Corallococcus caeni: one gene and its partner. The protein of the gene in region 1 interacts with the protein of each later gene in a pairwise test. Links are inferred from orthologs where the notes say so. Each region holds a gene or a part of one and is shown in the gene's direction. Other genes may lie near its edges. The genes, in order: secD and pheT.

The links.
Region 2: the proteins of secD (region 1) and pheT interact in binary tests that used the Escherichia coli proteins (3 or more experiments, as listed by UniProt). The link is inferred for Corallococcus caeni from one-to-one orthologs.

What each region holds. Positions count from the first base shown.
Region 1 is NZ_BTTW01000017.1:23,085-37,845, reverse strand. What follows is about bases 5,263-8,196. They hold secD (protein translocase subunit SecD), read left to right. Parts: upstream 5,263-5,810; coding sequence 5,811-7,583; downstream 7,584-8,196. Other genes in these bases: secF (protein translocase subunit SecF), read left to right, coding at 7,614-8,196; yajC (preprotein translocase subunit YajC), read left to right, coding at 5,461-5,811; tgt (tRNA guanosine(34) transglycosylase Tgt), read left to right, coding at 5,263-5,309. Also shown: AABA78_RS38585 (KamA family radical SAM protein), read left to right, coding at 1-131; AABA78_RS38580 (hypothetical protein), read right to left, coding at 166-759; AABA78_RS38575 (hypothetical protein), read right to left, coding at 823-1,158; AABA78_RS38570 (hypothetical protein), read right to left, coding at 1,197-1,745; AABA78_RS38565 (SpoIID/LytB domain-containing protein), read left to right, coding at 1,860-2,966; tRNA preQ1(34) S-adenosylmethionine ribosyltransferase-isomerase QueA, read left to right, coding at 3,019-4,107; more of tgt, read left to right, coding at 4,113-5,262; more of secF, read left to right, coding at 8,197-8,777; AABA78_RS38535 (outer membrane beta-barrel protein), read right to left, coding at 8,853-9,437; single-stranded-DNA-specific exonuclease RecJ, read left to right, coding at 9,608-11,323; AABA78_RS38525 (YHS domain-containing protein), read right to left, coding at 11,346-11,585; AABA78_RS38520 (hypothetical protein), read right to left, coding at 11,784-12,560; AABA78_RS38515 (hypothetical protein), read right to left, coding at 12,572-13,867; AABA78_RS38510 (hypothetical protein), read right to left, coding at 13,892-14,761. UniProt on the Escherichia coli protein: Part of the Sec protein translocase complex. Interacts with the SecYEG preprotein conducting channel. SecDF uses the proton motive force (PMF) to complete protein translocation after the ATP-dependent function of SecA.
Region 2 is NZ_BTTW01000003.1:846,265-861,190, reverse strand. The notes cover bases 4,165-7,263. They hold pheT (phenylalanine--tRNA ligase subunit beta), read left to right. Parts: upstream 4,165-4,556; coding sequence 4,557-6,971; downstream 6,972-7,263. Other genes in these bases: AABA78_RS17530 (integration host factor subunit alpha), read left to right, coding at 7,066-7,263; pheS (phenylalanine--tRNA ligase subunit alpha), read left to right, coding at 4,165-4,526. Outside these bases: thrS (threonine--tRNA ligase), read left to right, coding at 1-1,854; infC (translation initiation factor IF-3), read left to right, coding at 1,923-2,609; rpmI (50S ribosomal protein L35), read left to right, coding at 2,707-2,913; rplT (50S ribosomal protein L20), read left to right, coding at 3,006-3,353; more of pheS, read left to right, coding at 3,477-4,164; more of AABA78_RS17530, read left to right, coding at 7,264-7,452; AABA78_RS17520 (cyclic peptide export ABC transporter), read left to right, coding at 7,824-9,488; AABA78_RS17515 (glycosyltransferase), read right to left, coding at 9,470-10,795; AABA78_RS17510 (glycosyltransferase), read right to left, coding at 10,806-11,612; AABA78_RS17505 (galactosyltransferase-related protein), read right to left, coding at 11,647-12,405; AABA78_RS17500 (UDP-N-acetylmuramoyl-tripeptide--D-alanyl-D-alanine ligase), read left to right, coding at 12,624-13,862; AABA78_RS17495 (non-ribosomal peptide synthase/polyketide synthase), read right to left, coding at 13,914-14,926.

The sequences.
Region 1 (14,761 bases):
GGGAGACCCTGTTCCGCAACTACAAGGGCCAGACGTACGCCTACCCGGAGCCGGAGGAGACCGACTGCTCCTGCCCGTACGACGAGGTGTGGCAGGCGCGGTCGCGGGAGCTGGCCTCCCAGGGCCGCTGACGGCCCCGTCGGTGGTCCGGTGCCGCGGCGGGGCTTACCTGCCGCGGCGTGAGGACTTGGACGACTTCCGGGTGAAGGACTTCTTCACCGTGCCGGCGCTGGAGCCAATGTCCACGACCGGCGCACCCGCCGACGCACTGCTGTCCAGGCTGCCGTCGACGTCCACGGAGGGCTCCGCGCCCTCCTCGGACTCCAGCTCCACGGGGTCCGCGTCGCTGAAGCCCTGCTGGATGTGGACCTCGCCGTCGCCCTTGCGCTTCTTGGCCTCGGCTTCCTTTTCGGCCTTGGCCTTGTCGTCGAGTCGCTTGGCCTCGTTGGCGGCGCGCTGGTTGTCCTCGGGCGTCATCCGGGCCGTGAAGGTGGCGAACTCCTTCGCGGAGACGCCGTGCTTCTCCATGACCTTGGCGGCTTCCTTCTGCTGGTCGCGGATGGCCTGGCCGCGCTCCGCGTTGCTCATCTCCGACGGCTTCCGGTTGCCGTGGTCGGCGTTCACCTTCGCCTGGGCCGCGGCCTCATCGCGCTGGATGGCCGCCACCTTCTCCGGCGTCAGGCCGTCGTCCTCCGCGAGGGCAGGGGCCGCCAGCACGAGCGACGAGGCAGCGAGCATCAACGAGAGACGGGTCATCATGGGGAGGCTCCTCAATCCGGCCCATCATAGGCACGGAGTCAGAGGCGACGCATGGGCGGTTCTTCAGGGCGCCTGACACCGCGTGCAGCCGTCACCCGCGCCCGCGCACTGCTCGCGCGCCCTGGCGCAGCGCGGCGGCAGGTCGTCCCGGTCGGCTTGCCGCTCCACGAGGCCGCAGAGCTCCTCCGCCGTGGCGCACGTCTTCGCGGACACGTCGCACTGCTGCGCGCACGTCAGGTCGTCTCCCTGCTCGCGGGCCCGGAGTTCGTCGAGGCGGGCCTCGATGCCGTCGAGGGCCGCGTCGTCGTCCCCGGCCACCCGGGTGTCCACGTGCTTCGTGCAGCCCGTCAGCGCGATTCCCGCGATGAGGAGGGCCAGCCATGACCGGGTCGCTCGCATGGGCCTACCCATATGCGTCCGCTCCGGGCCGCGTCCAGTCAGCGGCGCTCGGGGGAGCGCATGCGGCGCTCGGGGCGGGGTTCGGGCTCAGGGGGCCGGGACCAGTAGAGCCAGGCGGTCAGGGCCAGGAGCGCGGCCACGGCCAGCTTGCGCAGCCATTCCTCCCGCGCCCTTCCGGGTGAGTTCGCGTCGGCCTCGGCGGCCCGGGCCAGCCCGGCCTCCACTTCAGGTCCCAGTTCGTGCATCCGCCGGCACAGCCAGGCCACGGGGGCGAGCGCCACCGGCACGGGCGCGGTGTCCTTCTCCACGGCCATGGCCAGCATCCGCTCCCAGGCGGTGGCTTCCTCCTGGCTCCCGGGGGACCTCGCGGGCAGTTCCAGCTGCCGGGACAGGGCCTCCGCGGAGCGGAGCAGGAGCACCGAGAAGGCGCCGCTTGAAATCCCGTACCAGGCCGCGCACTCCGCCAGGGGCCGGCGCTCCACGAGCCGCCGGACCAGCACGGCGGCCGTGCGGGGCTCCAGCTCACGCAGGGCCGCGACGAGGGCCTCGGGGGAGAGGCGGGCGGCATCAGGGACGAAGGCGGTCACGGGGCTCCATTCTGCGGCATCCGCCCGGGGTTTTCGCGGGCTCCCGCCGTGGGGGTGCCCCGGGCTCCGGCCGATTTCTTGAGGCGGATCGCCCCGCCCCTAGACTGTTGGACCATGTTGCAACGTGTGGCACTGCTGCTGCTCCTGCTCGCGTCGTCGCGGGCGTTCGCCGTGGAGACGATGCGCATTGCCATGGACGACCCCGGCGACGAGGTCCGCGTGAGCGGCCGGGGCCTGGGCTTCGGCCCCGATGCCGAGGACGGCACCTTCGTCGCCATCAACGGCGGGCAGGCCACCGTGCGCCGCCGCAACGGCAAGCTGGAGGTCAACGGGGCGCCTGTCATCGGGGACGCCATCCGCTTCCGGGGCGGCATGGAGGCCACCGACGCGGGCGGCCCCGGCAACGAACCCCTCAAGGCGGGCAGCGCGCAGGTGCGTGGCGACGTCGTCGTGCGCCTCTTCAAGAGCAGCCTCCAGCTCATCAACGTCATCCCCCTGGAGGACTACCTCGCGGCGGTGCTCGGCAGCGAGATGCCCGTGTCCTTCCCCCTGGAGGCCCTCAAGGCCCAGGCCGTGGCCGCGCGGACGTACGCGCTGCAGAAGAAGCTCGATTCCTACGGCGCCGCCTTCCACATGGGCAGCAGCGTGCTCCACCAGGTGTACGGCGGCGTCAACCGCGAGGACGCCAAGACGCGCGCCGCCGTGGAGGCCACCCGGGGCGAGGTGCTCACGTACGACCTGGCCCCCATCGAGGCGTACTTCCATGCCTCCTGCGGCGGACACACCGAGTCCGGCCAGGACGCCCTCCAGCGGAACCTGCCGTACCTGCAGCCCGTCGACTGCCCCTGCGGGAAGCTGCCCGCCAGCCGCTGGTCCGCGACCCTCCCCGAAGCGGAGCTCCGCAAGGCGCTGAAGTCCCCGCCGGACGGCATGCGCGTCAGCGGCCGCACGCCCACGCACCGGGTGACCCGCGTGACGCTGGCGGATGGCACCGTGGTGGACGGCGTGCAGTTCCGCCGCAAGCTGGGCTACACGCGCCTCAAGAGCCTGGACTTCGACGTGGAAGCCTCCGGCAAGAACTACGTGTTCACCGGGCGTGGCTTCGGCCACGGGGCGGGGCTGTGCCAGTGGGGCGCCAAGGCCTTCGCCGACCAGGGCAAGACGTACCGGGAGATCCTCTCCCACTACTACCCGGGCGCCGAGTTCCAGCAGCTCTACTGACCTCCCACGCCGGTTCCGTGAGGGCGCGGGGGCTGCTACAAGCGCCAACCCCGTGTCGTCCCTCCTCTCCGACTACGATTTCGAGCTCCCCGAGGCGCAGATCGCCCAGGCCCCGCTACCCCACCGGGACGCGTCGCGCCTGATGGTCGTCAGCCGCGCCACCGGCGCCTGGAGCCACCAGCACTTCACCGACCTCGTGGACCTGCTGCGCGAGGGAGACCTGCTCGTCCTCAACGACGCGCGCGTCATCCCCGCGCGCCTCCTGGGCCAGAAGAGCGGCACCGGCGGCCGCGTGGAGCTGCTGGTCGTCCGGCCCGCCGCCGCGGCCACGCTCACCTCCGCCGCGCTCGGCGGCGCGCCCGAGTCCCTGGAGTGGGTCTGCCTGGGGCAGGCGTCCAAGGGCCTCAAGCCCGGCCAGTCCGTCACCTTCGCCGGGGGCCTGTCCGCCGAAATCCTGGAGGCCCTGGGGGGAGGGGAGTACCGGGTGCGCTTCCACGCGGCCCCGGGCACGTCGCTCGCCAGCCTCCTGGACGCGGCGGGCCGCCTGCCCCTGCCTCCGTACATCACCCGCGAGCCCGAGGCCGCGGACGCCGAGCGCTACCAGACCGTGTACGCCCGCGCATCCGGCGCCGTGGCCGCGCCCACCGCCGGCCTGCACTTCACGCCGGAGGTCTTCGCGAAGCTCGCGGCCAGGGGCGTCCAGCGCGCGGAGGTGACGCTCGACGTGGGGCCCGGCACCTTCCTCCCCGTGCGTGAAGAGGTGCTGGACAAGCACCACATGCACCCGGAGCGCTTCACCGTGCCGGAGGCCACCGCCGCCGCCGTGAACGCCGCGAAGGCCGAAGGGCGCCGCGTGGTCGCCGTGGGCACCACCGTGGTGCGCACGCTGGAGTCCGCCACCGACCCCGAGACGGGCCGGCTGCGCAGCGGCCCCGGCGAGACGGCGATGTTCATCCGGCCCGGCTATGTCTTCCGCCAGGTGGACGTGCTCCTCACGAACTTCCACCTGCCGCGCTCCACGCTGGTGATGCTGGTGAGCGCGCTGCTGGGCCGCGAGCGCACGCTGGCCGCGTACCAGGAGGCCGTGCGCGCGGGCTACCGGTTCTTCAGTTACGGCGATGCCATGTTGGTGAAGGAGTGAGTGCCGTGGTCGACGAGCAGGGCAGGGAAAAGGGCGAGAAGGGCGATACCCGCGTGCCCCCGGGGCTGGTGCGCTTCGAGCTGTTGCACGAGGACACCAGCGGGACGAAGGCGCGCCGCGGCCGGCTGCACACGCCGCATGGCCCCATCGAGACGCCCATCTTCATGCCCGTGGGCACCGTGGGCAGCGTCAAGGGCGTGGGCCCGGACGACCTGAAGACCCTGGACGCGCAGATCATCCTGGGCAACACCTACCACCTGATGCTCCGCCCGGGAGAGCCGCTCGTCGGGGAGATGGGCGGCCTGCACCGCTTCATCTCCTGGGACCGGCCCATGCTCACCGACAGCGGCGGCTTCCAGGTGTTCAGCCTGTCGGAGAAGCGCAAGATCACCGAGGAGGGCGCCGCGTTCCAGTCGCACCTGGACGGGTCGCGGCACTCGCTGTCGCCGGAGCGCTCCATCGAAATCCAGGAGACGCTGGGCGCGGACGTCATCATGGCGTTCGACGAGTGCCCCCCGTCCACCGAGGACCGGGCCTACCTGGAGAAGTCCCTGGCGCGCACCACGCGCTGGCTGCACCGGTGCGTGAAGGCGTGGAGCCGCGAGCGCTCGTCGCTCTTCGGCATCGTGCAGGGCGGCCTCCACGAGGACCTGCGCAAGCGCCACGCGGAGGAGATCTGCGCGGTGGACCTGCCCGGCTACGCGCTGGGCGGCTACTCCGTGGGCGAGGCCCCGGAGGCGATGCACGCGGGCGTGGCGTACTCGGCGCCGCTCCTGCCCCGGGACAAGCCGCGCTACCTCATGGGCGTGGGCACGCCGCTGGACCTGGTGACGTGCGTGGAGCAGGGCGTGGACATGTTCGACTGCGTGCTGCCCACGCGGTGCGCACGCAACGGCCTGCTCTTCACCTCGGAGGGCAAGCTGGTCATCCGCAACGCGGCCTACGCCAGGGACCCCCGTCCGGTGGACCCGGCGTGCTCCTGCTACACCTGCCGCACGTTCAGCCGGTCCTACCTGCGCCACCTCTTCGCCGCGGGCGAAATCCTAGCGATGCGGCTCAACACCCTGCACAACCTCCACTACTTCCTGGACCTGATGTCCCAGGTGCGCCGCGCCATCGCCGAGGACCGCTTCGCCGCGTTCGCCCGGGACTTCCGGGCCAAGGCCGTGGCGCAGGAGGCCGAACGCAAAGGCGGCCGGTGAGCGGGCAACGGGATTGCCGCGCTTCCGGCGTTCACTTGCTCACATGGGGCGCCCTTGCTAAGAGGCCACCCTTTCGGATGTTTTGACCCCACCCGTACGCCGGGTCGGGGCCGCTATCCCGAGTCCTCCCTCCCAAACGACGAGGCAGTACGTGGCTGACAGTTTCCTGATTCTCGCGCAGGCCGGGGCCGGTTCCCCCCTGGGGACCTTCGGCTTCCTCGCCGTGCTGGTGGCCATCATGTACTTCGTGATGATCCGCCCCCAGCAGAAGCAGCTCAAGGAGCACCGCAACCTGCTCGCGGGGCTGAAGAAGGGGGATGACGTCGTGACGTCCGGCGGCATCCTCGGTCGCATCCACCAGGTGGACGACTCCACCGTGACGCTGGAGGTCGCCAGCGGGGTGCGCGTGCGCGTGCTCAAGTCGGCTGTCAGTGCGAAGGGATCCGTTCCGGTGGCGGGCGCCCCGGCGGCGCTCCCCGCTGAGAAGAAGGAGGAGAAGTAATGGACCGCGGCTGGTGGTGGAAGTTCGGACTGATTGTCGCGGTGACGCTGGGGACCATCTGGTTCCTCGTCCCGACGTACTACTCGCTGGTGGTGTTGGACCGCGCCGAGCGCAACAACATCGCCGTGCTGGAGCAGCGGCTGCCCAGGTGGGCGCCCCCCGCGAAGTACCGCCTCAACCTGGGGCTGGACCTGCAGGGCGGCATCCACATGGTGATGCGGGTGGACACCAAGACGGCCCTGCAGAAGCGCACCGAGCGCCGCGGGCAGCAGATCGCCACCTACGTCAACGACAAGAAGCTGGGCGAGGTGACGGCGGACACGGATCCGGAGCGGCTGCAGCTGACGCTGACCGCGAAGGACCCGGCGACCATGGACGCCATCCAGAAGGAGGTGCTCGCCACCTTCACGGACTTCTCCCTGGAGTCGCGCAACGGCGCCACGCTGGTGCTCAAGCCGGACGAGGGCCAGGTGAACCGCTTCCGTGACGAGGCCGTGGACCAGGCCATGCTCGTCATCCGCCGCCGCATCGACAAGTGGGGCGTGGCGGAAGTGGACGTGCGCAAGCTGGGCACGGACTCCATCCAGATCTCGCTGCCCGGCCGCAGCAACCCGGAGCAGGCCAAGGAACTGGTGGGCACCACCGCGCAGCTGGAGTTCCGGATGGTGGACGACACCAACCCCCAGGTGTTCGCGCAGATGTTCCAGCAGAACCCGCCCCCGCCGGAGAGCAAGATCACCCTGGTGGAGGACGAGGGCTTCCCGCAGCTGTCCTCGCCCAACCGCGAGGCGCTGCTGGCGTACGCGAAGGACAAGACGCCGGAAGGCCGCGACGTCGTCACCGAGTGCGTGGCGAACCCGGTGAAGAAGAACGACTGCATCGCGTACCGCAGCTACCTGCTGGACAAGAACGTGCCGCTCACGGGCGAGAGCCTGTCCGGCGCGGACGCGTCCGTCAGCCAGATGAACGAGCCGGAGGTGAACATCGCGTTCGACCCGGCCGGCGCGCGTGAGTTCGAGAAGCTCACCGAGGCCGCCGTGGGCCGCCGGATGGCCATCGTGCTGGACGACAACGTGCACACCGCCCCGCGCATCAACGAGAAGATTGGCGGCGGCCGCGCGCGCATCACCATGGGCCGCGCCGGTGCGCGCAGCTTCGAGGAGTGGCTGGGCGAGGCGCAGACGCTGGCGCTGGTGCTCAAGGCCGGCGCGCTGCCCGCGCCGGTGACGGTGGGCGAAATCCGTCAGGTGGGCGCGACGCTGGGCGACGAGCTCATCAAGAAGGGCAGCCTGGCCGCGCTGGTGGGCCTGGCGCTCGTCGTCGTCTTCATGGCCATCTACTACCGCAAGTCCGGCCTCATCGCGGACGTGGCGCTCATCCTCAACGGCCTGCTCATCCTGGCGGGTCTGGCGTTCTTCAACGCCACGCTGACCCTGCCGGGCATCGCGGGCTTCGTGCTGACGCTGGGCATCGCGGTGGACGCGAACGTGCTCATCAACGAGCGCATCCGCGAGGAGCTGTCCCACGGCAAGTCCGCGCGCGCCGCGGTGGACCAGGGCTACGACCGCGCCTTCTGGACCATCTTCGACGCGCACGTGACGACGCTCATCGCGGGCTTCATCCTGTTCTTCACGGGAACGGGTCCGGTCCGCGGCTTCGCCACCACGCTCATCGTGGGCCTCCTGGCGTCGCTGTTCACGTCCATCGTCGTGACGCGCGTCATCACGACCTACTTCGTCCACGGCCGCAACGCGCAGTCGGTGTCCGTCTAACCGGCCTCCAGCGCCCTCGGGAAATCCGCCATGCAGATTCTCAAGCACAAGACGAACATCGACTTCATTGGAAAGCGCAAGCCGGCGCTCTTCATCTCCACGCTCATCAACCTGGCCATCATCGTCGGCATCGCGGCGGTGGGGTTCAACTTCGGCGTGGACTTCGCCGGCGGCACGGTGGTGGAGCTGAAGTACAACACGCCCACCACCGCGGAGCAGGTCCGCGAGAAGGCCCAGGCGGGCGGTCTGCACGACGTCAGCGTCCAGGGCGTGGGCGCGGCCGAGGAGAACTCCTTCCTCCTGCGCATGGGCGGCGTCACGCAGCTCACGGAGGAGAACGCCGAGCGCGCGAAGACGGCCATCCAGGGCCTGGGCGAGACGCGCAACGTCTACGCCGACATGGCGAACGGCATCGTGAACTTCCGCTCCACGCAGCCCATGTCCGCGGAGGCGGTGAAGAAGGCCGTCGAGGGCGCGGGCATCGGCGTGCAGGAGGTGCGTGACCTGGGCGCGAACCAGGGCGGCACCGGCTACGACTACCAGGTCGTCGCGAGCGGCATGGCGGACAAGGTGTTCGCCGCGCTGGGCGCGGGCCTGGAAAAGCCCAACTTCGAGCAGCGCCGCGTGGACTACGTGGGCCCGCAGGTGGGCAAGCAGCTGCGCAACCGCGGCATCATGGCGCTGCTGTACTCCATGGTCGCCATCCTCATCTACGTGGCGTTCCGCTTCGACTTCAAGTTCGGCCCCGGCGCGCTGCTCGCCATGGTGCACGACGTCATCATGGTGGCGGGCTACTACCTGGTGAGCCGGCGCGAGTTCAACCTCACGTCCATCGCCGCGTTGCTCACCATCGTGGGCTACTCCGTCAACGACACCATCGTCATCTACGACCGCATCCGCGAGGACATGGTGAAGTACAAGGGCAAGCCGCTGCCGGAGATCATCAACATCGCCGTCAACGACACGCTGGGCCGCACCATCCTCACCTCCGGCGTGACGGCGCTGTCGCTCATCGGTCTGCTCATCTTCGGCGTGGGCGAGATCTTCGACTTCGCCATGGCGATGCTGGTGGGCATCCTCGTGGGCACGTACTCGTCCGTGTACATCGCCAGCCCGCTGGTCATCTGGCTGGACGAGCGCGCGCACGCCCGCGAGGCGCACCACGGCTCCAAGCAGGAGCCGAAGGCGGCCTGAGCCGTCTCCGAGCTTCGGTGCCTTGAAGCAACGAGGGCCATCCTCCCATCCCGGGAGCGAGGGCCCTTCGCTTTTTCAGAAGCGCGCGCCCAGCGTGAGCGACGCGTCCATCAGGCCGCCGCCGTTGTCGTCCGTCGAGGTGACGTTCGCGAAGTCCTGGTCGATGAGGAGCCGGTACGTGCCGCGCACGCCCGCCGTGAGGCCGCCGGTGTTGAACTCCAGGCCCACCGCGAGCGGCACCTCCTCCATCAAGTCGCTGTCGTAGAGCCCCGCGCCCGCGCCGCGCACGTCCACGTAGGACAGGCCCAGGCCCACGCCCGCGAAGGGGCGCACCGCGGTGAGGAAGGGCGGCGACACCTTCACCAGCGCGCTGCCGCCGTTGCGCACCAGCGAGGGCGCGTCGAAGAGGCGCGTGTCGGAGACCTTGTTCTGCGAGCCCTCGTAGCCGACCTCGAAGCCGAGGAAGGTGGTGGGCTGGAGGTTGAGCGTGAGGCCCCACAGCGGGCCGGTGCTCGACAGGTCGCCCAGGTCGCCCGTGTAGTCGCCTATGCCGCCGCGCAGAAAGACGTTCACGTCCCCCTGCTTCTTCTGCGCGAGCGCGGGCCCCGCGCCCAGCACGACGGCCAGCAGGGCACCGCCCTGGAGAAACCTGCGAAGCATGCGGACCTCCCTGTCCACGGGTGTGCACTCAAGCTGGGCACCGCGCACCCGCCGTGCAGGTTGACGGCAGGAAGGCAGGCGAGCGCCCGCCTGAACACGCGTGCAGGAGGGAGGTGTGAGTAGTCGGGTTGGACTGCCTTGGTCGGACGTCTGAGGTACTGTCCTTCACCATGCGGTGGTTGCTTCCAGATGTCGTCGAGCAGGAGGTCGGTTCGCTTGCGGGTGAGCTGTCGCTGCACCCGTTGGCGGCGAGGGTGTTGCTGCACCGGGGCTACCGCACGCCGGAGGCGGCGTCGGCCTTCCTGTCGGACCGGCTGGCGGACCTGCCGGACCCGTTCCGGATGAAGGGCATGGGCCCCGCGGTGGAGCGCGTGCTGCGCGCGGTGCGGCTCAAGGAGAAGGTGACGCTCTACGGGGACTACGACGTGGACGGCGTGTCCTCCACGTCGCTCATGTACCTGTTCCTCAAGGAGCTGGGCGCTGCCCCCGCCACGTACATCCCGCACCGGCTGGACGAGGGCTACGGCCTCAACCTGGGCGCGGTGGAGCGCATCGCGCAGGACGGCACTCGCCTGCTGGTGACGCTGGACTGCGGCATCACCTCCGTGGCGGAGATTGCCCGCGCGAAGGAGATGGGCCTGGACGTGGTGGTGGTGGACCACCACACGGTGCCGCCCACGCTGCCGCCCGCCACGGCGGTGCTCAACCCGCACCAGCCCGGCTGCGAGTACCCCACCAAGGTGCTGTGCGCGGCGGGCGTGGCCTTCAACCTGTGCATGGGCCTGCGCAAGCGGCTGCGCGACGACGGCTTCTTCGCCACGCGCAAGGAGCCCAACCTCAAGGCGCTGATGGACTTGGTGGCGCTGGCCACCGTGGCGGACGTGGTGCCGCTCACCGGCGCCAACCGCATCCTCGTGGCGCACGGCCTCCAGGAGCTGTCCCAGGGCCGGCGCCCCGGCATCCGCGCGCTGAAGGAGGTGGCCGGCATGGAGCCGGACGCGTCCGTCACCGCGGGGCAGGTGGGCTTCCGCCTGGGGCCCCGCATCAACGCCGCGGGCCGCCTGCACGACGCGTCGCTGGGCCTCCAGCTGTTGTGCGCGGACTCCGTGGAGACGGCGCGCTCGCTGGCGCAGGTATTGGACCGCGCGAACGCGGAGCGACAGGGCATCGAGAGCAGCATCCTCACGCAGGCGCTGGCGCAGGCGGAGGAGCACAAGGACTCGCGCGGGCTGGTGCTCTACGACGAGGGCTGGCACCCGGGCGTCATCGGCATCGTCGCGTCGCGCGTGGTGGAGCGCTACCACCGGCCCACGGTGATGGTGGGCGTGAAGGACGGGGTGGGGAAGGGCTCGGCGCGCAGCATCGAGGCGTTCCACCTGTACGACGCGCTCACGGGCTGCTCGGACCTGCTCATGCGCTACGGCGGGCACAAGCACGCCGCCGGCCTCACCGTGGACGCGAAGCAGCTGCCCGCCTTCCGCGAGGCGTTCGCGAAGATTGCCCTCCAGCGCCTGACGCCCGAGGACCTGATTCCGCGCTGCCGCGTGGACGCGGTGGTGAACCCCCGCGACCTGGACGCCACGGCGGTGGAGTCGCTGCAGAAGCTGGGGCCCTTCGGCCAGGGCAACCCGGAGCCCGTGCTGGTGCTGCGCGGCCAGCAGGCCCGGCCGCGCGTGCTGCCCGCGAAGTCCGGCGCCAGCGGCGCGGGGCACCTCAAGCTCGCGCTCGTGGACGCGCCGGAGCTGGACGCCATCGGCTTCGGCATGGCGGACCGCGTGGGGCTGGTGGAGGGGCCGGTGGACCTGGCCTTCCAGGCCGGCTTCGACACCTTCCGCGGCCAGCGCAAGCTGTCCCTGCGCCTCAAGGACGTGCGTCAGGCCGCCTGACGCCGTCCGCGGTACCCCTTCGCTACGCGAGCCCCCAGCGCACCCGGCCCGGCGACATCAGCGCGCCGGCCCGCGCCAGCTCGTTGAGGCGGAAGCGCTCCGCCTGACGCTCGAAGGCGGTGCGGCAGCCCTCCGAACAGAAGAAGTACCGGCGCTTCTTGTACTCCGACGAGGGATGGCCCTCCGGGGCCTCCAGGTGCCGGCCGCACACCGGATCCCAGTGCCGCGTGTTGCCCTGTTCCTGGTCCTGACCACCGTTCATCTTCCACCTCCAGCCCGACGCCCCTGACTCCCCCACCCGGGGCGAATGTAAGCAGGGGCCGTGCCAGTGGTCCATCTCCTTGGAAGGCCAAGCAGTGCGGCCCTGGAGGGAGGGCGGAAGGGGGAAAAAGTTCAGCCCCCGCCACCGCTTCCCGGGAGGGAAGGGCGCGGGGGCCGAAGGGACTTCCAGGGGGGCGCGCTAGAAGCCGACGCCGGCGCTGCCGCCGATGAAGATGTCGTTGGCGTAGCCGCGCCGCAGGCCCATGGCTTCCAGGCGGAAGGTGAGGTGCAGCGTGCGCGACAGGGCGGGCCGGCCGCGGATGCCCAGGCCGTACTGGACCACGGGCTTGAGGCCGTTCACCTTGGTCTCGTCGTCGCCCACGGTGATGCCGGTGTTCTGGTAGGCGAGTCCACCACCGGCCTGGAGGAACAGACCGAAGGGCGAGTCGCCGAAGCGGAACAGCCAGGCGGGCGCGAGCGTGAAGTAGTGAAGCCGCGTGTCCCCCTTGATGAATTCCGTGCCGTCACTGAGGCTGCCGTAGAGCCAGCGCAGGTCCGCGAAGAGGGCCTCGCGCAGGGTCTCGTTCTCCGTGAAGAAGTTGCGGCCGAACTCCCAGGTGGCGCGCACGCCCAGGCCGGGCTTGTTGTCGGAGAAGTCGCCTCGGGCGCTGTCCACCAGCAGCACGCCGCCGACGAGCTCCACCGCGACGCCCAGGGTGGGGTCGTCCAGGCGGGCCATGGCCTGGAAGCCGTCGTCGTTCTCGCGCTCGGCGGCCTCGCGGAACTCGTCCGTCTCATCCACCAGCTTGCGGCGGCGGTCGTACGCGTCGTCGTCTTCCTTCTGGGCCTTCTCCTGGGCGCGTTCGGCCTCCTGCTCCGGGTACGCGTAGGGGTCGTCGTCGTCCGCGCTCTGGGCGAAGGCGGCGGGGGAGATGAGCAGGCTGCCGGCGAGGCAGGCCTTGAGCCAGGTGTTCAAGGGAGCGGGCCTCACTGGAAGATGTTCGGGCAGGTGGTGCCGCCCGCGGCGCTGGCCGGGCAGAGGTTGTCGCCGATGAGGTCCGCGCGCGGAATCTGCAGGTGGTCCATGAACTCGTTGCAGACGGCCTTGCGCAGCTCCAGGTCGGTGATGTGCGAGATGATGGCCCGGGCGGGGACGGCCAGCGTGAACAGGGTCTGATCCCCCAGCACCTGCTGGGTGTACTGGTAGATGCCCGGGGTGGCGGGGTTCGTGTCGTAGTACGCGGAGACGATGTCGCGCTGCAGCTGGGCCTCCTGCCCGGTGGAGCGGCCCGCCTGGTAGAGCGCGGTGGCCAGCAGCGTGCCCACCTGGTACTCGGCGCCGTCGGCGGAGAAGCTGTTCAGGTCCTGCTGCTGGACGCGGGCGTACAGGATGGCGCTCATGCAGCGGTTGCCGTTGGACAGGTCCCGCGCGTCGGTGACGCCGGCGTAGGGGCCGCCGTCGAAGGAGGTCGCCATGAAGCGGGGATCGCACCCGCTGGGGCTGCGGCAGGTGGCGCCGTAGGCGTGGTAGTCCGCCAGGCCTTCGTCATAGGCCTTGAGCACGTTGGCGCCCTGGCTGGGCGAGTCCGAGCCCCAGGTGGCCAGCGCCAGGGGCAGCGACTGGCCGGCGTACGACAGCCGGTTGAACACGAGGTGCGAGTACTCGTGCGCCATCACCGCCGCGTTGAGGGGCAGCGGGGCGCGCTGAATCTTGTCGAACGGCAGCACCAGGAACGACTGGAGCACCGGGTAGAAGATGGCGTTGTCCTGCGCCGGCTCCTTGCTCAGCTGCGTCTGGACGAACTCCGGGAAGTAGTAGAGCGTCGGCGCGGGCTCGAAGGACGCGACCTTCACGTTGGCGACGGTGCGGAAGTACTCGTTGGCGCGCTCGAGGTTGTAATACGAGGTCACCATGTTCCAGGAGTGGAAGTCCGCGGGCCAGAGGACGTCCTCGCCCGTCTTCTCATCCTTCTGGGTGATGTAGCTGGCCTTCACGTCGTGGCCGGGCTTCTTGAGCAGCACCTCCGCGATGGTGTCCTCCGTGGCGTTCTGGAGCCCGGGGTCGTTCACGTCGATGACGATGCGGGCGCCACCCTGGAGGTCGCCGACGGTGCCCTTCAGGCCGACGACGTCCTCGATGGTGGTGAGTTCGACCTGCGTGGGGACGTACTGGCCATTGCTGGAGCGGGACAGGACGGAGACCTTCACGGGGGCCTCGCTGTCCGGCGCGCAGCCCGTGGCCAGGGTCAGCCCGACGGCGGCGGTGATGACTGTTCGGAGCATGACGCCCGTTTTACTCCGGACCGCTCAGAACGTGTATTCCCCTCCGAGTGTGAGGAGGCCGGAGGCCTCCGCCGGGGTGTCCTGGGGCACGTCCCGCTGGAGGGCCACGGAGGCCCACAGCCGCACCGCGTCGCCCAGGCGCACCGTCCACCGGGTGGCCAGCACGTGGGCCACGCCCTGGCCGGCCACGTACCGGGTGAAGGCGTAGGACACCTGCCCCCTCACGGCCGGGGTGAGGCGCCAGGAGAGGGACGGCTTCACGTCCCAGCGGACCGGGGCGGAGGGAAAGCCGGTGCCGGCGTTGACCTCTCCCAGGCGCCGCGTCACGGCCGCGCCCAGGTCGCGCAGCTGGCGCAGGCGCAGGCCCGCCAGGGCCTTCCGGGCGGCGGCCCGGTCCTCGAGCCGGTCCGCCAGCGCGTCGGCTTCCGCGTCGGTGAACTGGCCCGCGGTGAGCGGATCCTCGCTGTAGAAGGCGTAGCCCCCGCGCAGCCCCAGCTCCCAGCGGCCGTCCCAGAGCAGCCGCGCGCCCAGCGTGGGCCGGGCCGACCAGAGGATGTCCTCCTGGGCATAGCGCTCCGTGGGGGCGCCCTCCGCGACGGTGAAGAGCTGGCGGCGCAGCGGGTAGCGGCTGACGCCCACGCCCGCGTCCAGGCCGTACTCCCAGGTGTCGAAGCCCGCCGAGTCCCAGGCCGCCCCCAGCTGCATCGCCTGGCTGCCGTAGCCCGTGCGGGCGGTGAGGCCGGGGAGGTTGAGGCGGGGGCGCTCCGGGGTGAGCTCCGTGTCGGAGCCCTTGGACAGGCCCAGGCTGACGGCGCCGGACAGCAGCCAGTGCCTGCCCGCGAGGTGGTCCAGGCCCACGGAGAGCTGGTGGGTGGCCGCGGTGCCGGACTCCGG
Region 2 (14,926 bases), on another replicon or contig:
TTCGTGAAGGGCAGCATCGGTGTGGGGCTCGCGAAGGCGGCCCTGTTCGCCCGGGTCAACGGTCAGGACATGGACCTGGCCCGCACGCTCGACGAGGACGCGAAGCTGCAGATCTTCACGTCCAAGAGCCCGGAAGGCCTGGACCTCATCCGCCACGACGCCGCGCACGTGGTGGCCAGCGCCGTGCAGCGCCTGTTCCCCGGCACGCAGGTGACCATCGGTCCCGCGACGGAGGAGGGCTTCTACTACGACTTCTTCCGCGAGAAGCCCTTCACCCCGGAGGAGCTGGAGAAGATCGAAGCGGCCGCCAACGCGGAGCTCAAGCAGGACATGCCGTTCGTCCGCACGGAAATCTCCATGGAGGACGCCATCAAGCTCTTCGAGGAGAAGGGCGAGAAGTTCAAGGTGGAGATCGTCAAGGACATCGCCGCCAAGGGCGCCAAGACGCTCACGCTCTACACCCACGGCGACTGGGTGGACTTCTGCCTGGGGCCCCACGCGCCCAGCACCGGGAAGATCGGCGTCATCAAGATCCTCTCCTCCAGCGGCGCGTACTGGCGCGGCGACCACCGCAACCCCATGCTCCAGCGCGTGTACGGCACCGCCTTCTTCGACAAGAAGGCGCTGGACGCGTACCTCACGCGCATCGAGGAGGCGAGGAAGCGCGACCACCGCAAGCTGGGCAAGGAGCTGGACCTCTTCCACTTCCACCCGTACTCGCCGGGCGCCGCCTTCTGGACGCCGAAGGGCACCACGCTCTACCAGACGCTGTCCAACTGGATGCGCTCGCTCACGGCCGGTGACGGCTACGTGGAGATCAAGACGCCCCTGATGTTCAACAAGGGCCTCTGGGAGACGAGCGGCCACTGGGGCAAGTACAAGGAGAACATGTTCCTGGTGCTCGACAGCGAGTCCGGCGAGCACGACTTCTCCCTCAAGCCGATGAACTGCCCGTCGCACCACCTGTTCTACGGCTTCAAGAAGCACAGCTACCGCGACCTGCCCCTGCGCCTGCACACCCAGGACGTGCTCCACCGCAACGAGGCCGCGGGCTCGCTGGGCGGCCTCACCCGCGTGCGCCAGTTCGCGCAGGACGACGCGCACATCTACTGCATGGAGAGCCAGATCACCGACGAGGTGCGGCGCTTCGTGCAGCTGCTGGACCGCGTCTACAAGGCGGTGGGCCTCACCTACGCGGTGAAGCTGTCCACGCGCCCCGAGCAGCGCCTGGGCGACGACTCGCTCTGGGACCGCGCGGAAGGCGGCCTCAAGGCGGCGCTGGAGTCGCTGGGCCTGCCGTACGAGCTGGCCCCCGGCGACGGCGCCTTCTACGGCCCGAAGATCGACTTCGCCGTCTCCGACAGCATCGGCCGCAAGTGGCAGCTGGGCACCATGCAGCTGGACTACCTGGCCCCGGAGCGCTTCGACCTCACCTACGTGGGCGAGGACAACGCCGAGCACCGCCCGGTGGTCCTCCACCGCGCCATCTTCGGCTCCTTCGAGCGCTTCACCGCCATCCTCATCGAGCACTTCGCCGGCGCGTTCCCCGCGTGGCTCGCCCCGGTGCAGGCCACCCTGGTCACCGTGGCGGACCGGCAGCTGGACTACGCCCGCAAGGTGCGCGACGACCTGCGCGCCAAGGGCTTCCGGGTGGAGCTGGACGAGCGCGGCATGACGCTCAACGCGAAGATCCGCGAAGCCCAGATGCAGAAGGTCCCCTTCACCCTGGTGGTGGGCGACAACGAGGTGGAGGCCGGCGCCGTGGCCCCCCGCCGCTACGGCGGTGAGGACCTGAAGACGATGAAGTACGCCGACTTCGAGGCCCTCCTGGCCAGGGAAGCCGCGCTGCCCTGAACGGCAGTGCGGGGGGCTTGACTCCCCGTCTGGGCTGGACTACTTGCGCGACTTCCGGGGATTGAGGCATGCCCTCAGTCCCCGAGCCGTCGGAGGGTCCTCCCATCGTCCGCGATCAGAGAACCAATCGCCGTATCCGAGCCCGGGAGGTCCGCGTCGTCGGACCGAACGCCGAGCAGCTCGGGGTCATGTCCCTGGAATCAGCCCTGACGCGCGCCCAGGCGGACGGTCTCGACCTCGTCGAGATCTCCCCCATGGCGAAGCCGCCGGTCTGCAAGATCATGGACTACGGCAAGTTCAAGTACGAGGAGAAGAAGAAGGCCTCGGACGCGAAGAAGAAGCAGGTCGTGGTCCACCTGAAAGAGGTGAAGCTCCGCCCCAAGACGGAGGAGCACGACTACGAGTTCAAGGTCCGCAACGTCCGCCGGTTCCTGGAGGAGGGGAACAAGGCGAAGATCACCATCCAGTTCCGGGGTCGTGAAATCACCCACAAGGAGCTGGGGAGCGCGATCCTGGACGACGTGACGAAGGACCTGAAGGAAATCGCGGTGGTGGAGCAGAACCCCCGGATGGAGGGGCGCCAGATGTTCATGATCCTGGCTCCCAACCCGAAGGTGGCCCAGCGCGCCCGGGAGCTCGCCCGCCAGGCGGTGGAGGCGGCCGCCAGGAAGCAGGAAGGCAGGCCGGCGGTCGCCGCGGCGGTCGTTTCCGCGTCGGCTGTAGGAAATCCTGCCCCCGTCGCGGCAAAAGAGTGATAGAGGCTTCCGCCCAAAGCGTCCGGGGACCGTGTGCCCCGGTCCGCCGTCAGTCACGAAGACTGCCGGCCGACAGGCAGAAGGAAGGTTTGGGATCATGCCCAAGTTGAAGACCCGCAGCGCCGCGAAGAAGCGCTTCCACGTGAAGAAGAGCGGCCAGGTGAAGTTCGGCAAGGCGTTCAGCAAGCACCTGTTCACCTTCTCCAAGACGCCCAAGCAGAAGCGCGGCAACCGTGGCACGGGCCACCTGCGCGACATGGACGCCAAGAAGGTCATCAAGGAGCTGTTCCCCTACGGCGCCTGAGTCGTTCCTCGGGTTTGAACCAATCGTGAGTCCTGGCGGAGCGGCGTGAAGCCAGCGCCCCGGGGCCCCCTTCCAGAAGTCAGGAGTGTGTCATGCGCGTCAAAAAGGGATTCAAGGCTCGTCGTCGTCGTAATCGCATTCTCAAGCTTGCCAAGGGCTTCCGCGGCCGTCGCAAGAACTGCTACCGCCGTGCGAACCAGGCCGTCGAGCGCGCCCTGGACTACGCCACCCGCGACCGCGCGGTGCGCAAGCGCAACTTCCGCTCGCTGTGGATCGTCCGCATCAACGCGGCCGCCCGCACCGTGGGCCTGTCCTACTCCAAGCTGATCGCCGGCTTGGCGAAGGCGAAGATCAACCTGGACCGCAAGGTCCTGTCCGATCTGGCCATCGCGGACCCCGCGGGCTTTGCCGCCATCGCCAACATCGCGAAGGCAGCCTGAGACACGGCCGGCGGTGACGCCGGCCCCCGAAGCTGAAACGGGCTGCCTCCACCAGGGGGCGGCCCTTTTTCTTGCCCGGCGCTTGAGGCGTCCGGGGCGTGAATGGAAGGCGGGAAGAGGACCATGCGAGACCGGTTGCAGGCGTTGGCGGACGCGGCGCGCCAGGAGATCTCCGGCGTGTCGGAGCCCTCGCAGGTGGAGGCTTTGCGCATCCGCTACCTGGGCAAGAAGGGTGAGCTGTCCGCGGTGCTGGGGGGCATGGGCAAGCTGCCCCCGGACGAGCGGCGCGCCCTGGGAGAGATCGCCAACATCGTCAAGGCGGAGCTGGAGCAGCTCCTGGCGGACGCCACGCGGCGCGCCGAGGAGGCCGCGCTGGAGGCCCAGCTGAAGGGCCCGAAGCTGGACGTGACGCTGCCCGGGCGCGCGGTGCCGCCGGGTGGACGGCACCCGGTGTCGCGCACGCTGGAGGACATCGTCCGCACGTTCGCGCGGCTCGGGTTCGAGGTCGCGGTCGGGCCGGAGATTGAACTCGACTACTTCAACTTCGAGGCGCTGAACCTGCCCAAGGACCACCCCGCGCGGGACATGCAGGACACGTTCTACGTGGACGAGCCCAGCCTGGGCCACGCGAAGAAGGCGGACAGCCCGTCGCTGCTGCGCACGCACACGTCGCCGGTGCAGGTGCGGCACATGCTGTCGCGCAAGCCGCCCATCCGCGCGGTGATGCCGGGCCGGGTGTACCGGCGCGACTCGGACATCACGCACACGCCCATGTTCCACCAGGTGGAAGGCCTGCTGGTGGACAAGGACGTGAGCTTCGCGGAGCTGAAGGGGACGCTGGACGCGTTCGTGAAGGCGTTCTTCGGCTCGGAGACGCGCACGCGCTTCCGCCCATCCTTCTTCCCCTTCACGGAGCCCTCCGCGGAGGTGGACGTCACCTGTGCGTCGTGCGGCGGCAAGGGCTGCCGCGTGTGCAAGCAGACCGGGTGGCTGGAGGTGCTGGGCAGCGGCATGGTGCACCCGAACGTCTTCACCGCCGCAGGCTACGACCCGAAGGAGGTGACGGGCTACGCGTTCGGCATGGGCGTGGAGCGCCTGGCCATGCTGCGCTACGGCATCGACGACCTGCGGATGATGTTCGAGAACGACGCGCGCTTCCTCGCGCAGTTCTGATTCCGGCCCACCACTCAAGAGGACAACCCTGTGAAGATTTCAGTGAAGTGGCTGGGTGATTACGTGGCGCTGCCGCCGTCCGTGGACGAGCTGGCGCGCAAGCTGACCGCGGCGGGCCTGGAGATTGAAGGGGTGGAGCGCCCCGGCGAGGGCCTGCGCGGCGTGGTGGTGGCGCAGATCCGCGAGTCGGTGCAGCACCCCAACGCGGACAAGCTGTCCGTCACGCAGGTGGACATCGGCGGCTCCGCGCTGTTCCAGGTGGTGTGCGGCGCGAAGAACTTCAAGGTCGGCGACAAGGTGCCGCTGGCCACCGTGGGCGCGAAGCTGCCCAACGGCATGGAGATCAAGCAGGCCGCGCTGAGGGGCGTGGACAGCTTCGGCATGCTCTGCTCCGCGAAGGAGCTGGGCATCACGGAGGACTCGTCCGGCCTGCTCATCCTGCCCGCGGACACGAAGCTGGGCGTCCCCATCGCGGAGGCCCTGGGGCTGGATGACTCCGTGCTGGAGGTGAACGTCACGCCGAACCGGCCGGACGCGCTCAGCCACCTGGGCATCGCGCGCGAGGTGGGCGTGGTGACGGGCGCGCAGCTGAAGGTGCCGCAGCCGAAGCCCGCCGAGTCCGGCAAGCCGGTGGCGGAGCTGGTGAAGGTGCGCATCGACGCGAAGGAGCGCTGCTCGCGCTACGCGGCGCGCGTGGTGGAGGGCGTCACCATCCAGCCGTCGCCGCAGTGGATGCAGGACCGGCTGAAGGCGTGCGGCGTGCGCGCCATCAACAACGTGGTGGACGTCACCAACTACGTCCTCCTGGAGTATGGCCAGCCGCTGCACGCGTTCGACCTGGACAAGGTGGCGGGCCAGGAGATCGTCGTCCGCACCGCGAAGCCGGGCGAGAAGCTGCGCACGCTGGACGACAAGGAGCGCACGCTGGACCCGGACGACCTCGTCATCGCGGACCGGGACCGCGCGCAGGCGCTGGCGGGCGTGATGGGCGGCGGTGACAGTGAAGTCACGCAGGGCACGAAGCGCATCGTCATCGAGTCCGCGCACTTCCACGGCTCCGGCGTGCGCCGGTCCGCGAAGCGCTACGCGCTGCACACGGAGGCGTCGCACCGCTTCGAGCGCGGGGCGGACCTGGACGCGGTGCTGCCGGCGCTGGACCGGGCCGCGCAGCTCATCGCGGAGCTGTCGGGCGGCACGGTGGTGCCGGGCCGGGTGGACGTGCAGCCGGAGCCCCTGGCGCCGCGCCGGGCGACGCTGCGCTACGCGCGGGTGGAGAAGGTGCTGGGCGTGGCGGTGCCGGAGGCGGAGGTCCGGCGCATCCTGACGGCGCTGGGCTTCAAGTCCGTGGAGGAGGCGCAGGGCCAGACGACGTTCGAGGTCCCGCGGGCGCGCGTGGACGTGGAGCGCGAGGAGGACCTGATGGAGGAGGTCGCCCGCGTGTACGGCTACGACAACATCCCGGCGCGGCTGCCGCGCGGCCTGGAGACGCTGGCGCCGGAGCCCCTGTCCATGGAGGCGGAGCGCCGGCTGCGCCACGCGCTGGGCGGCGTGGGCCTGTCCGAGGTGGTGAACTACTCGTTCGTGGCGCCGAAGTCGCTGGAGGTGCTGGGCGGGAAGGAAGCGCCCATCGCGCTGATGAACCCGCTGAGCGTCGAGCAGTCGGTGATGCGCACGAGCCTCCTGCCGGGCCTCCTGGAGAACCTGTCGCGCAGCGTGCGCCACCAGGTGGAGTCGGTGGGCCTCTACGAGACGGGCCGGGCGTACTTCCGGGACGCGCAGGGCGGGCAGGGGATGCGCCCGGCCGCGCGCGAGGTGCCCCGCGTGGCGGGCCTGGTGTGGGGCCTGCGCGGCGGCGGCCGGAGCTGGACGCAGAAGGACTCGCGCGTGGACTTCTACGACGCGAAGGGCGCGGTGGAGGCGCTGTTGCACGCGCTGCACGTGGAGGGCGTGGCCTTCACCCCGGCGGAAGCCCCGGCGTACCACCCGCGCAGCTGCGCCCAGGTGGCGCTGAAGGACGGGACGGTGCTGGGCCTGCTGGGCGAGGTGCACCCGCGCGTGACGAAGGCGCTGGGCCTGCCGGAGGGCGTGTTCGTGTTCGAGTTGGACACGGAGCCGCTGTACGCGGCGGCGCGGCTGGTGCCGCAGGCGGCGGGGCTGCCCAAGTACCCGGCGGTGCTGCGAGACCTGGCGGTGGTGGTGCCGCTGGAGCTGCGCAACGAGGAGGTGCGCCGGGTCATCCTGGAGGTCGGGGCGCCCCTGGTGGAGGACGCGCTGGTGTTCGACGTCTACACGGGCAAGCCCATCCCCGAGGGGAAGAAGAACCTGGCGTACGCCTTGAGGTACCGCTCGCCCGAGCGGACGCTGACCGACGCGGAGGTCACGGCGGCCCACCAGCGCATCATCACGGAGGTGAACCAGCGCCTGGGGGCGGCCCTGCGCGCCTGAATTCCTGAATGAAGTCAGGACGTTGACACGGTTCGGGGAAGGCTGACACCATGCCCCGCGTTCACCGGCCATTCACGGGTGCCAGAGGACTCGCATGACGAAAGCGGACATCATCGAGGGGGTCTACGAGAAGGTCGGCTTCTCCAAGAAGGAGTCGGCGGAGATCGTCGAGCTCGTCTTCGACACCGTGAAGGAGACGTTGGAGCGCGGGGACAAGATCAAGATCTCCGGGTTCGGGAACTTCCAGGTGCGCCAGAAGAAGGCGCGCGTGGGGCGCAACCCGCAGACGGGCAAGGAGATCGAGATCAGCGCCCGCCGGGTGCTGACCTTCCGGCCGAGCCAGGTGTTGAAGAGCGCCCTGAACGGCGAGGCGCCGCCGGAGAACCATGCCGAAATCGACGCGCAGGAAGAGGCGGCGGCGGACGCAGCGGAGGCCCGGGGCGAGGACTTCGACGAGGGAATGGAAGAGGGCGACGAGTAGGTTTTTTTCACCAGCGCCCGTCACCTCGCGCTTGACCCAGGAAAGCGGCGAGGGCATAAGGGCGCACCGTTTCACGACGGCGGTTTTCGGGGCGTAGCGCAGCCTGGTAGCGCACTTGCTTGGGGTGCAAGTGGTCGCAGGTTCAAATCCTGTCGCCCCGACCAAATAGAGGCCCTGGAGTTCCCGGTGCAAGCCGGTGACTCCAGGGCCTTTGTTTTTTCCGCGCCCGGACGGGACGGGGGCCCTCGGATGTTCGGAAGTCGAATTTCCTTCTTTCCGCGAACTCTCCGAGAACAAGCTCCTACGCTGGGACGGCACCGGCTCGAAGTCCTGAGCCCGCCGTAGCCCCCGCGCGCTCGGAAGACTCGTCCATGAAACTCATCGCCTTCCTGCTGAGCCGCTCGCGAGGTCTGCTGCTGCTGGCGACGTTCGTTGGCATCGTCAGCGGCGCGAGCAGCAGCGCGCTCGTGTCCGTCATCAACACCGCGCTGCGCCAGGACACCTTCCGGGCCGGGAAGACCCTTGCCACGTTCAGCGGGATCCTGCTGCTCTGCGTGCTGTCGCGCCTGGCGTCGCAGTACATGCTCAACCACCTCAACCAGGGGGTGCTCCTCGAGCTGCGGATGCGGCTGAGCCGCCGGATCCTCACCTCCACGCTGCGCCAGCTGGAGGAGAAGGGCATGCACCGCCTCCAGACGCTGCTCTCGGACGACATCCCCGCCGTCAGCAACAGCCTGTCGCTGCTGCCCACCATCGCCATCAGCGCCGCCACGCTGCTCGGGTGCCTCGCCTACCTGGCCTCGCTGTCGCCCACCATCTGCTTGTTCATGCTCGGCTTCATCCTGCTGGGCGGACTCATCTACCGGCTGCCGGTCCGGCTGAGCCTGAAGTACTTCCAGCAATCCCGGGCCCAGAGCGACGTCCTCAACAAGGCGTTCCGCTCCCTGATGGAGGGCATCAAGGAGCTGAAGCTGCACGCTCCCCGGCGCGCGGCGTTCCTCGCCCAGGGCGTGGAGGCTCCCGCGCAGGAATTGGGCCGGCTGATGCGCGTCAGCTCCAACATCCTCAGCACCAACGCGAGCTGGACCACGTTCCTCTTCTTCGCCTTCCTCGGGCTGCTGCTCTTCAGCGTGACCCGCGTCACCGACGTGAGCGCCGCCACGCTGACCAGCTGCACGTTGATCATCCTCTACCTCCAGCAGCCGCTGGACATCCTGCTGGGCAGCCTCAACGTCCTGGGCCGCGGCAACATCGCGCTGGAGAGGCTCCAGCAGCTGGATCCCCAGGGCTGGAGCGCGAAGGAGGACGACAGCCCGCCCTACGCGGGGCCACCGCCCCACTTCGAGCGGCTGGAGTTCAGGGGCGTCACCCATAGCTACTTCCGGGAGAATGACGACACCCGCTTCGTGCTGGGCCCGCTCGACCTGAGCTTCCAGCGCGGGGAGCTGGTATTCCTCGTCGGAGGCAACGGCAGCGGAAAGACGACCTTCGCCAAGTTGCTCACCGGCCTCTACGTGCCGGATGCCGGAGAGGTCTGGCTCAACGGCGAGCGCGTCACGGACGCCAACCGCGAGCAGTACCGCCAGCTCTTCACGGCGGTGTTCTCCGACTTCCACCTCTTCGACAACCTCTTCGGAATGGACCCCTCCGGCCGGGGCGACCGCGTGCGGGAGTACCTGTCCCGCCTCCAGCTCGGCCACAAGGTCCGCATCAGCGAGGAGGGCAGCCTGTCCACCACGAGCCTGTCGCAGGGACAGCGCAAGCGGCTGGCGCTCTTGACGGCCTACCTGGAGGAGCGGCCCTTCTATCTCTTCGACGAGTGGGCCGCGGATCAGGACCCTGCCTTCAAGGAGATCTTCTACAACCAGCTCCTGCCGGACCTGAAGGCGCAGGGGAAGACGGTGCTGGTCATCAGCCACGACAACCGTTTCTTCCACGTGGCGGACCGGCTGCTCGTGCTCGAGTCCGGGCGGCTGGTGAACTCGTCACCGTCGATTGGCCACGAGCTCCCGGAGCGTCAGCGGCCCGCGTCGTGAGCACGCACGCGCCGCGCCTCCTCGAGGAGCCGCTCGAGGGTGCGCGCCACCTGCAGGGGTGACTCCGCCTCGCGGAAGCGCGCGCTCATGGCCTGGACCGCCTGCCGGTACCGGGGCTGGGTGATGACCTCATCCAGCAGCGCCACCAGCCCTTCCGCTGTCACGTCGAACGGAGAGCCCCGCACGCCAAGGCCGTGATGGGTCACGTGCCGGGCCACCCGGGGTTGATCATTCTGGAAGGGCAACGCCACCATCGGAACGCCGAAGTAGATGGCTTCCTTGGTGCTGTTGAAGCCGCAGTGGGTGACCATGGCGGTCGCGCGCTGCAACAGCTTGAGCTGCGGCACCTCGCTGGCGGCGATGATGTTGGGTGCCGCGCGCTCCAGCAGCTTCAGGTCGGCCAGCGGTCCCGCCGAGACGACGAACTGCCAGTCCGGCCGGCGGGCGGCCGCGGCGCCCAGGACGCGGAGGAAGTCCTGCTGCCGGTTCAGGACGTAGGGCACGGAGCCCAGCGCGACGAGGATGAGCGGCCGGCCCTCCTGGAGCCGTGCCCAGTCGAAGTCCGGCTCCTGGCGGTCCAGCGCGATGCAGGGCCCCAGGAAATGAAGGGTCTCCGGGAGCACCTGCTCCCCCGTCTCCAAGAGCTCCCTGGGGCAGAGCACCACCCTGGGCGTGCTCGAAGGAAGGGTCCGCCCGAGCCCGTCTGCTTCGTCCCCGGGAAGACCGTACTTGCGCGCCAGCTTCGTGAGGAACTCCGCCGTAGGGGGGAGGATGCCGAGCGCCGCCCCCGCCTGCACCAGCTTCCGCCGCAGGCCCGCACGCACCGCGCCCCAGGCCCCCGGGGGCCGCGAGGAAGGCCCGGGCTGGCGCGGCGGCCCCGCTGGCACCGTGGTGTTCACGAGCACCGTGGGCACCCCGTTGCCATGGGCAATCAGCGGCAGGTCCCGCTCAATCACATCACACAAGAAGAGGTCGGGACGCAGCCGCTGGAAGACCCCATTGAGCTCTCCCGCGAGCATGGCTTCCATCATCCGTCGGAGCCTGCCCACGTGCCTGTGCATGTGGCGCAGCTGCCCCCAGCGGTCGCGGCGCATGCGCAGCGAAGAGGCCTCCCTCAGGTCGCCCTCGGGAAAGAGGTCTGGGAAGAGCGGTACGAAGTCGAAGCCCTCCGCGCAGACGTGAGCCTGGGCATCCAGGAAGCCCCAGAAGTGGATGCGATGTCCCGCCGACTGCAGGGCCCGGGCGATCTTCAGCGCCGGGTTGATGTGTCCGGGGGTGGAGCCCGCGGCGATGAGGATGGTGGCCATGCCGGTGTGCCTATGAGAACCAGCGGCGGAAGAGCCGGCCCAGGCCTCTCGAGCCGGGAGCCGCCACGGGGTAGCGCGCGCGAAGGTCGGCCGGGAGTGTGTCGAAGGCGTACGCCTCGCCTCCGCCGAGGGACGTGAGCTTCAAGCCCCGCTCGTCGGTGAGGTAGTCGTAGCCGAGGCGCTGGTAGCGTGAGCCGGGATCGAGCTGCTCGTAGCGCTCCCGCCGTGCCTGGCGGTCCTCCGGCTTCACCATGCGCAGGTGATAGAGGTTGTGCGGCAGCAGCAGGTGCCTGGCCCCCTCGAGCTGCTGGGGGTACCACACGCCGTGGAACTTGGTGTGGCGCGTGCCCTGGAAGGTCATCGTGTCCGGCAGGGGGAAGGCGCAGCAGCGCGTCTTCTTTCCCCAGAGGCCATCGGACCGGTACTGCGCCACGCCGTCCCACAGCTCGCGGTAGCGCACCGTGACCAGCGGCCGGTCGCGCTTCTCCGCCTTGCGCAGGAGGTCCGGCAGCCGGACGAGGAAGTCCTGCTCGAAGCGCTCGTCGGCGTCGCAGCACAGCACCCAGCGGGCGCCCAGCGCCTTGGCGCGCTCCAGCAGGCGGGTGCGGTTGCCCAGTTCGTCCCACCCCTCCATCTCCGCGCGGGGCGGGTTGGTGAGGACGTCCGCCACCTTCGGCTCGGCGGCGAGCACGGCGCGCGTGCCGTCGGTGGACCCGTCATCCAGCGCGACGATGGCGTCCACGTGGTCGCGCAGGTGCGCCAGGCAGCCCGCCAGGTGGTACTCCTCGTTTCGAAGCTGCATCACGGCGACGAGCACGGGCGGTTGTCCTTTGCGCGAAGGGTTCCGGGGCTCACTGTCGGCGCCAGTCGAAGGCCACTCGCTGGAAGCTCTCGCCCCAGCCGTCGGGGTTGGCCTGGGGGGAGGCGGGGTTGAAGATGCGCTCCGCGTACTCGGGCGTGGGGGGCTCCGCCGCCTGCCGCACCTTCCGCGCCTCGAAGGACAGGTGGACGATGCGCATGTCGTCCAACGGGTGCTGGTAGGTCTCCGTCTGCATCAGCCGGATGCGGAGGTTGTCGTCGTCCCCGCCCCAGCGATCAAAGCCCTCGTCGTACCCGTTGATGAGGAACAGGCGCTCCCGTGGCACGCAGATGGAGCCGTAGAAGTGCCAGGGCGGCGCGCTGGCCTTCTCCAGCGAGCCTTCGTGGGCCTCCAGGGCGTCGAACGTCGCGAAGCACACGCGGCCCAGCGCGGCGGTCCCAGGGTTCGCCGCGATGTGTTCAAGCCCCAGCGCCGGCACGTCCGTGATGAAGGCGGACTCGGGAGAGACGACGAGCACGTTCTCACCCAGCGCGTGCCGCACGCCCACGTTGATGGCTCGGCACGGCGGGCGCCACGGATGGTCGAAGTCGTTCACCAGCACGCGCCACCGGATGGAGGGGAAGTCCCGGATGACGCGCCGCAACTCTGCCTCTTCACTCGGCTCATCCAGCGAGAGGACGACTTCATACTCCGGCCGGCTGAAGTAGCGCGCGTTCAGCGGCAGCACCCGTTGGAACTCCCGGATGCGCTTGTAGTAGGGCATGACGACGCTGAGCTTGATCTCGTTCACCCGGGGGGGCCTCTTCGTTCCGGGGGACTCCCGGCTTCGTGAAATCTATGCTTTCCGGACCTCTCTTGGCTAGCATGCCAAGCACGGAAGGCCGTTGGATCCGGTGTTTGTTACCAAGGTCTGAAGGTCTGTGCACGGGCCATGAAGGCATACAGATGATACGCATTGTGTGGAATGGTGCAGCGCGCATCGTTGGCTGGGTCTTGAAGATCCAGCTCATGCGCTACCTGAAGAAGAATCCCCAGGTGATGATCGTGGGAGTCACCGGGAGCGTGGGCAAGACCACCACGAAGCTTGCCATCGCGAAAGTCCTGGAGCAGCGGTTCAAGGTGCTGGCCCATCCAGGGAACTACAACAGCGAGACGGGCGTTCCACTGGCCATCTTCGAGCTGGAGTCGCCCGGTAGTTTCTTCAATCTGAAGGGCTGGATGGGTGTGGTGTGGGAGATGAATCGCCGTCTCAAGAAACCGCTTCGGTATGACGTGATCGTCCAGGAGCTGGGGGCGGGCCGCAGAGGGGATATCGGCTATTTTTCATTTCTCAAGCCCAGGATTGGCGTGGTCACCGCCGCCAAGCCCGCGCACCTCAAGGGCTTTGGGAGCATCGAGGCAATCGTAGACGAGAAGTTTTCGTTGGGGGAGCTCAGCCAGATCGCGCTGGTGAACGCCGAGGAGGAGCGGTTTGCCTCCAAGTTGGCCACGATGGCTGCGAGCAAGCTGCACACCTATGGCACCTCGAAAGGAGACTATCGCTACAGCATCCGGAGTTACTCCGCCGCGGACGGCTTTGAAGGGACCCTGGTCCTGGGAAAAAGGGAGGTGGACGCGTCCGTTCGAATGGTGGGGAGACACCTGGCTGAAGCGGTCGCCGCGGCCGCCGCCGTTGGCGAGCTGCTGGGCATGACGCCAGACGAGATCAAGGCCGGAGTCGAGCGAATCCAGCCAGTGCCTGGCCGGATGAATTCGCTGGAAGGCCAGAACGGCAGCCTGATTCTCGATGATTCTTACAATGCGAGCCCGGAGGCCATGATTGCGGCCCTCGACACCCTTCATGAGCTGCCCGGTCGGAAGATCGCCATTCTGGGCGGGATGAATGACTTGGGCTCGGACGGGGAGAAGTACTACAGGCAGCTCGGTGGCCACTGCGCTCGGCTCGATCTGCTGGTCACGGTCGCGAAGCTGGCCAGGCAGTACGTGGAACCCGCCAGGGCCGCAGGCCTTGGCGATGATAAAATCAAATGTTTCGACACTCCCCATGAGGCTGGCGAGTTCGTCGCGGGGCTCCTGAAGAATGGAGACACGGTGCTCGTGAAGGGGTCCCAGGAGGGAATCTTCTGCGAGGAGGCCACCGCGAAGTTGCTGGCGAACCCGGCGGACACGGTTCGCCTGGTCCGCCAGTCTCCAGAGTGGAAGAGCCGCAAGGCCCATGCCTTCAACACCCGACGGCAAGGCACATAGGTTGGACATCGCCTCCGCGAGGCGATGTCCAGCCCGTCATCCCCGGGCTTGTCAGGGGAGCAGCGCGGAGAGTCGCCGGTTCGGATCCGCGCAGCCCGCCGCCAACAGTCTCTGGAAGTCCTCGACGATGCGGTCCACCGTCCGCGCGTCATAGAGGTCGCCGTTTGCCTGGGCCATCAACGAGACGCGCTGGTCCTCCGATTCGGAGACGAAGAAGAACATGTTGACCATGAGGCTTCCTCCCTGGGGAACGTTCACGCGGTCGAGCTGAATCCCATCGGCCGAGGGCCGGGGACCCCCGGACTTCTGGAAGTTCTGCATGTTCAGTCCAGGGAAGGTGCGCGCGCTCTTGCTGTCCGGATTCATCCCAATCATGTCCAGCACCCGCTGATAGGGCAGGGCGGAGTGGGCGAGTGCGCCGAGCACCGCGTCACGCACGCGCGTGAGCAGCTCCTGGAAGGTGGGATCTCCTTCCAGGTTGGTGCGGATCAGGATGACGTTGGTGAAGCACCCGACGAGGTTCTCGACCTCGAGGTGGTCGCGGCTCCCGATGTTGCTGAACACGGTGACATCCCGAGCGCCGCTGCGCAGCGCGAGCAGGGCCTGGTAGGCGGCCATCGCCATCATGTACAGCGTGACGCCTTCGCGGTGGCAGAGCACCTTGATGGCGGCGGACAGGTCCACCGGGAAGGAGGCGGTCGTTGTCAGCGCGTTGTACGTGCGAGTGGTCGGGCGAGGTCTGTCCAAGGGGAAGTCGACCATCGTGACCCCCTCGGCCAGGTGCCTGCGCCAGTAGGACTCGAGCGACTCGAGGTGCTCGCCCTGCATCTGCTCGTGCTGCCACCACGCGAAGTCTGAGTATTGGATGCGCAGCTCGGGCAGCCGGGGGTGCTCGCCCCGGACGTAGGCCTGGTAGGCCCGGGTGACTTCCTGGAGGACGATGGCCTCGGACCAGCCGTCCCAGGCGATGTGGTGCGTCAGCACCAGGAGCATGTGCTCCTCCGGGCCCAGCTGGTAGAGCCACGCCCGGAACATGGGCGGGGCCATGAGGTCGAACGGCGTCT